2 regions of the Actinomadura coerulea genome follow, and region 2 is predicted to be linked to the other one. Evidence: riboswitches for the same ligand, from Rfam matches in the RefSeq annotation. Region 2 holds a riboswitch; the other holds the start of a gene.

Region 1 (3,474 bases), 2.8 Mb from region 2:
GCGAAACTGGCGCTCGCTAAAGCTTTTCCCATGTGCGTTTAGCCGGGCGGGCAGAACAGTCACCCAATCCAGCATCCACCGGGGCAATCGCGTTTCTGAGAAGGGGGGAATCGGCCGGTGTGCAAGGAAAAGCCCCGGCACGGTGGACGTGCCGGGGCCTCAGGGACGAGACGGACGTCAGCCGCCCGCCACCGCGGGGATGATCGAGATCTGGGCGCCCTCGGGCGTCGGGGTGTCGAGACCCTCGGCGAAGCGGACGTCCTCGTCACCGACGTAGACGTTCACGAAACGGCGGATCTTGCCCGCGTCGTCCAGGATGCGGGCGGAGATGCCGGAGTAGCTGGCCTCGAGGTCGGCGACGACCGCGCGCAGGGTCGCGCCCTCGGCCTTCACCTCGGACTCGCCCCCGGTGTAGGTCCGCAGGATCGTCGGAATACGGACGGACACGCTGCTCATGCTGCTCCTTCGTTCTCAGGCGATGCCCGCGGCGCGGAACGCCTCCAGGGACGGGGCGATGTTCGCCGACGGCGCGACGACCGGGGCGACGGCGTCCAGGGTCTTCAGGCCGTCCCCGGAGTTGATGATCACGGTCTCGGCGCCCGGGTCGAGGGAGCCCGCCTCGACGAGCTTGCGCAGGGTCGCGACGGTGACGCCGCCGGCCGTCTCGCCGAAGATGCCCTCGGTGCGGGCCAGGAGCCGGATGCCCTCGACGACCTGCTCGTCGGTGACGTCCTCGACGGCGCCGCCGGTGCGGCGGGCCACGTCCAGGACGTAGGGCCCGTCGGCGGGGTTGCCGATGGCGAGGGACTTGGCGATCGTGTCGGGCTTCACCGGGCGGACGACGTCGTGGCCCGCCTTGAACGCGGCGGCGACCGGGTCGCACCCGGCGGCCTGGGCGCCGAAGACGCGGTACGGCTTGTCCTCCACCAGGCCCAGCTTGATCAGCTCCTGGAACGCCTTGTCGATCTTGGTGAGCTGGGAGCCCGACGCGACCGGCACGACGATCTGGTCCGGCAGCCGCCAGCCGAGCTGCTCGGCGATCTCGTAGCCGAGCGTCTTGGAGCCCTCGGCGTAGTAGGGGCGCACGTTGACGTTGACGAAGGCCCAGTCGTCCTGCTCGCCCGCGATCTCGGACGCGAGCCGGTTGACGTCGTCGTAGTTCCCGTCGACCGTCACGAACGTCCCGCCGTACACGGCCGTCGTGATGATCTTCTGGGACTCCAGGTTCGACGGGACGAACACCGCGCTGCGGATCCCGGCGCGGGCCGCCGCGGCGGCGACGGCGTTGGCGAGGTTCCCGGTGGACGGGCAGGCCAGCACCTTGAACCCCAGCTCGCGGGCGGCGGCGAGCGCCACGGCGACGACGCGGTCCTTGAACGAGTGGGTCGGGTTACCGCTGTCGTCCTTCACCCACAGGCTCTGCAGGCCGAGGCTCTCGGCGAGGTTGTCGGCGCGGACGAGACGGGTCAGGCCCGGCTCGGTGTTCGGGGTGTCGGCCACGTTGGGCGGGACGGGCAGCAGGCCGCGGTACCGCCAGATGTTGCGCGGCCCGGACTCGATGGACTCCCGGCTGACGCCGCCGAAGTCGTAGGCGATCTCCAGGGGGCCGAAACACTCTTCACACGCGTAGAAGGGACCGAGGTCCCGGGACGAGCCGCATTCGCGGCAGACGAGAGCGGTAGCCGGTCCGAGGTCTGTGGCAGGCGTGAGTGCCATGAGGGCGAGGCCTTTCTCCCCATCTTCCCTGCGCCACCTTGGTCGCAGGCCGGAGTTGGCACCATCTCCCGGCCGGCCTCGCAGGATCGCGACGCGCCGCAGCCGGGTGGTTGCCGGGGCTTCGCAGGGCCGGTCCCTCCACCCCTCTGGATGAGCAATATGAAGTTGTCGATCATGAGAGCTTTGAGCTCGTATGCGTGACTTTACATGAACTGACCGGATGCCAGACAGGTGGGTCCAGCGAGTGAGACGTTACCCGGCGGAGGTCTTGATCACGCGCTGGGTGGGGTCGAGGAAGACGTGCCGGACGGTGGGGACGCGCTCGCGGAGCCGCCGGTCGATCTCGCCGGCGACGTCCTCGGCCTCGTCGGCGCTGATGTCGTCGGAGAAGTGCACCTTCGCGGCGACGAGGAGCTGCTCGGGGCCGAAGTGCATGGTGAGCAGCTCGTCCACGCCGGTCACCCCGGGCGCGCCGCAGATCTCGGCGCGGATCTCGCGCTGCTCGGCGGGGTCGGCCGCCCGGCCGATGAGCAGCTGCACGCTCTCCCGGCCGATCGAGAACGCGAGGACGACCAGGAGCACGCCGATGAGGGCGGACGCGAGCCCGTCCCAGAACTCCGAGCCGGTGATCTGGCGCATCGCGAGCCCGCCGGCGGCGAGGGCGAGGCCGACCATCGCCGCGGTGTCCTCGAACAGCGCGGTCTTGAACGTCACGTCGGGCGACTTGCGGACGTGCTCGACGAGGTCGCGGTCGCTCTCGCGCGTCTCCTTCTTCGCCTGGTGGAAGGCGCGGATCCAGGACGCCCCCTCCAGCACCGCGCCGAGGCCGAGGACGGCGTAGGCGAGCCACACCGTCGTCCCGCCGGCGCCGTGGCCGGTCATGGTCAGGATGCCCTCGAAGATCGAGAATCCCGCGCCGGCCACGAAGATGCCGAACGCGGCGAGCAGCGACCACACGTACCGCTCGTTGCCGTATCCGAAGGGGTGGCGCCGGTCGGGGGGCCGCTCGCTGCGCCGGAGCGAGGTGTAGAGGAAGCCCTGGTTGAGGGTGTCCGCCACCGAGTGCGCGCTCTCCGCGAGCATGGCGCTGGACCCGGCCAGCAGGCCGGCGAACAGCTTCGTGATCGCGAGGATGAGGTTCGCGGCACCGGCGACGAGCACGGTTTTCGTCGTCTCGGACTTGCTCATTGCCGCCGGATACCCCCTGGGTGAATGACTAATCGGGCGGAACGGACACAAGCGCGGGCGACGGCGGCGACCTCGCGGGTCCCTTTGGTGCGCCTCGGCCGCAACTGAGACCCTTCCCGTATGAGCCAAGTGCTGGTGGCCTCGAACCGGGGCCCGGTGTCGTTCTCGCTGTCGGACGACGGCGGGCTCACCCTGCGGCGCGGGGGCGGCGGCCTCGTCTCGGGCCTCGCCGCCGTCACGGGCGCCCCGCGCGACCCGGGCCCGCCGCGGCCGGCCGGGACGGCGCGGGAGCCGTCCCCCACCGGATCCGACGTCCTGTGGGTGTGCGCGAGCCTCGGCGAGGCCGACCGCACGGCCGCGCGCCGCGCCCCGGACGGACGCCTCGACCTCGCCGGGTACGAGACCGGCGGAGCCGCGGTGCGGATGCTCGACATCCCGGCGGCCACGTTCGACCGCGCCTACAACGGCGTCGCGAACTCGACGCTCTGGTTCATCCACCACCTGTTGTACGACACACCGCGCAGCCCGCACTTCGACGCCCGCGCCCGGCGCGACTGGCAGTCCTACGAG
Region 2 (3,474 bases):
GATGAGCAAGAAGATCCGCACCGGCGCGGTGTCGGTCGACCCGAAGACCGGGCAGGTGGTCGCCTTCTACGGCGGCCGCGGCTACCTGGAGGAGGCGCTGAGCAGCGCCTTCGGCGACTGGGCGCAGGCCGGTTCGGGGTTCAAGCCGATCGCGCTGGCGGCCGCGCTGGACGACGGCAAGACGCTGTCCACCAGCTACGACGGCAGCTCCCCGCAGTACTTCCACGGCTCGTCCATCCACAACGACAGCAACGAGAATTTCGGGACGGTCAACCTCGTCACCGCCACCGAGCACTCGATCAACACGGCCTACGTCAACCTCGGCCAGGACATCGGCAACAAGAAGATCGCCGCGATGGCCGAGAAGATGGGGATCCCCGCGGCGCGGATGAAGCCCGAGCAGCGGGACGCCGCCACGTTCCCGCTCGGCATCGTGTCGCTGCACCCGGTCGAGCAGGCCAGCGTGTACTCGACGTTCGCCTCCGAGGGCGTGCACCGGACGCCGTTCGTGGTGAAGTCGGTCACCGACAACGAGAACCACAAGCGCGTTTTCACCGAGAAGGGCGAGCGGGCCTTCAGCCAGCAGGTCGCCCGTGACGCCACGTACGCCATGCAGAAGGTCGTGCAGGGCGGCACCGGCACCGGCGCTCAGCTGCCCGACGGCCGCGACGTCGCCGGCAAGACGGGCACCACCGACGAGGGCCGCGCGATCTGGTTCAACGGGTTCATCCCGCAGATGGCGACGACGGTCGCGATGTTCCGCAGCGACGGCAAGCCGCTGAACATCCCCGGGTACGGCGCGTACGGCGGGCAGCTGCCCGCCCAGATCTGGCGCTCGTACATGTCGGACGCGGTGAACATCAAGGGCTACGACCCCGACTCCTTCGGGGAGCCGTCGATGACGCCCGGCAGCGGCTGGGGCGGCCCGACGCAGGACGCTCCCCCGAGCGGCCCGCAGCCGCCGCCGGACACGCGCGGGCCCGTCGAGCCGCCGCCGTCCACGAAGCAGCCCGACATCCCGGCGCCCCCCACCGACCTGCCGACCATCATCCCGCCGCAGGAGCCCGGCGGAGGCAACGACGGGGGCGACGGAGGCGACGGCGGAACCGGCGGCGAACCCGGAGGCGGAACCGGCGGCGGACCGCTGGGCGGAACCGGCGGATAGCCCGGAACCGGCGGGCGGCCCCCGCGGCCCCTCAGTCGCAGGCCTTGCCGATGACGGCCGGCGTCTCCCTGATCACGCTGTCGAGCCGGGAGACGTCGCCGTCGCCGACCCCGGGCGCGGCGTCGCGGAGCCTGCCCGCCTCCACCTTCAGCGCCTTGCTCAGGTCGGCGTCGTCGGCCTGCTTCGCGAGCCCGTCGACGCGTCCGGCGAGCTGCTCGGTGGCCTGCCGCCACTGCGCGGGCTCGGCCGCCGGAACACTCCGCACCTGGGTGACGTACTGCTGGAACGCCTTCTTCGTGTCGGTGCACACCTGGGCGGAGTTACCGCCGCCCAGCGCCCCGCACCCGCTGAGGGCACCGAGCACCAGCGCGCCGCCGGCCAGCGTCCGAACCACCCGGTACCGCATCGCACCCTCCCCTTGATCCCCGATCGGCTCCGCATATACTTCCGCATGAGGTCATGAGCGCCAGCGCAAAGCCCCGGCTTGCTGGCCGGCAACCCTTCGTCCGCGATGGGGTGCCCCGGGTGAGGACCTGGCCGGACGCGGCACCGCGTTCCGGCAAGCGCGGATCCCGGCCGGCAACCCGGGGTCCCTGACCCCGGAAGGTCCCGGCATGCCCACGCTGCTCGCCCGCTCCCCCATCACGCCTGCTGTGACGCGCCCCGAGGGGGTCCGGGTTCGCCCGATTCCCCGCGTCATCGGAGCGGACGTCCCGGTCCCGGTGCGGGACGGCCGCCACGTCCCCTACGCCAACTTCGACTACGCGGCCAGCGCGCCCTGCCTGGAGGCGGTGCACGAGGCCGTCACCCGCGCGCTGCCGTACTACAGCAGCGTCCACCGCGGCGCGGGGTACGCGTCCCAGGTCACGACGTCCGCCTACGAGGACGCGCGGGAGACCGTGCGGTCGTTCCTCGGCGCGTGGCGGCGCTCGGCCGTGGTGTTCACGCGCAACACCACCGACTCGATGAACCTGCTCGCGCACGCCGTCCCGGCCGGGACGAGCGTCGTCGTCTTCGAGAGCGAGCACCACGCGTCGCTGCTGCCGTGGAAGCGCGCCGTCCGCCTCCCGGCGCCCGCCACCCCGGCCGAGGCCCTCTCGGCCGCCGACCGCGCGCTGCGCGCGTGCCCGATCGGGTCGCGGCTGCTCGTCGTCACCGCCGCGTCCAACGTCACCGGCGAGCTGTGGCCGATCGAGGAGCTCGCGCACGTCGCGCACCGCAACGGCGCCCGCATCGCGGTCGACGCGGCGCAGCTCGTCCCGCACCGCCCCCTCGACATGACCGCGCTCGGCCTCGACTACGTCGCGTTCTCGGGGCACAAGCTGTACGCGCCGTTCGGTGCCGGCGTGCTCGCCGGACGCGCCGACTGGCTGCGCGCCGCCGAGCCCTACCTCAGGGGCGGCGGCGCCAGCGCCTCGGTCGGGGAGACGACCCGCTGGGCGCCCTCCGCCGAGCAGCGGCACGAGGCGGGCTCCCCGAACGTCCTCGGCGCCCTCGCGCTGGCCGCCGCGTGCGAGACGCTGTCCCCGGCCTGGGACGGCCTGGCCGCCCGGGAGGAGGCGCTGGTGGAGCGGCTGCGGTCGGGACTGGCGGCGCTGCCCCACGTCAGGGAGCTGACGCTGTGGGGCGAGCGGGCGCCGCGCGTCGGGATCGTGTCGTTCACCGTGGACGGCTGGAACGCGCGGGACGTGGCGCTTACGCTGGCCGACGAGCACGGCATCGGCGTACGCGACGGGAAGTTCTGCGCCCACCCCTTCGTCCGGCACCTGCTGGGCGAGGACCGGAGCGCCGTCCGCGCGAGCATCGGCATCGGGACGGACGAGGAGCACATCGACCGGCTCCTCACCGCCCTCGCCGCGTTGACTGCGCGCTGACAGCCTCTGACCTGCGATCTCTCGCGCGCAGTCAGATGATTATGCTCTTTGGTCCTGTTCGCCCATGTAGCGTAGGCAGTCGCGCGGGGACGAGCACGCTAGAAACAGGGGGTGGCGACCGTGGCCGACGCGTGGCGACCCACGTCGGAGCTGGAGCACCGGCTCCAGGAGACCGTACGGGCCGGCGACCAGGAGAGCTACTTCCGCCTCCTCGGGGACGCCGACCTCGTCGTTCCCGTCCCTCCCGACCTGGTGGACGGCGTCCTCGCGGGGGAGGCGCAGCCGTCGTGGCCCACCCAGGAGGAGGACGGCCGGGTCCACGTCCTGGCCTACACGTCGGCGGCGGCGATGCGGGCGTGCCTCGGGCCGTCCTACCAGCACTTCATGACCGTCCGGTTCGGCGACATCGCCGAGGGCTGGCCGGACGACCGCTGG

The links. Region 2 has a riboswitch for S-adenosylmethionine ahead of BKA00_RS19785 (aminotransferase class V-fold PLP-dependent enzyme). Riboswitches for the same ligand answer to the same signal wherever they lie in the genome.
Region 1: it holds a riboswitch for S-adenosylmethionine, as region 2 does, so the genes downstream of both, thrC (threonine synthase) here and BKA00_RS19785 (aminotransferase class V-fold PLP-dependent enzyme) in region 2, are expected to answer to the same signal.

What each region holds. Positions count from the first base shown of each region.
Region 1 is NZ_JACHMQ010000001.1:7,129,034-7,132,507, reverse strand. It holds gene BKA00_RS33185 (MoaD/ThiS family protein) at 178-456, opposite strand; gene thrC (threonine synthase) at 472-1,716, opposite strand; SAM riboswitch class I at 1,733-1,873, opposite strand; gene BKA00_RS33175 (cation diffusion facilitator family transporter) at 1,969-2,904, opposite strand; gene BKA00_RS33170 (alpha,alpha-trehalose-phosphate synthase (UDP-forming)) at 3,025-3,474, shown strand, end outside.
Region 2 is NZ_JACHMQ010000001.1:4,328,135-4,331,608, forward strand. It holds gene BKA00_RS19775 (transglycosylase domain-containing protein) at 1-1,165, shown strand, start outside; gene BKA00_RS19780 (hypothetical protein) at 1,197-1,571, opposite strand; SAM riboswitch class IV at 1,621-1,737, shown strand; gene BKA00_RS19785 (aminotransferase class V-fold PLP-dependent enzyme) at 1,780-3,039, shown strand; gene BKA00_RS19790 (SseB family protein) at 3,151-3,474, shown strand, end outside.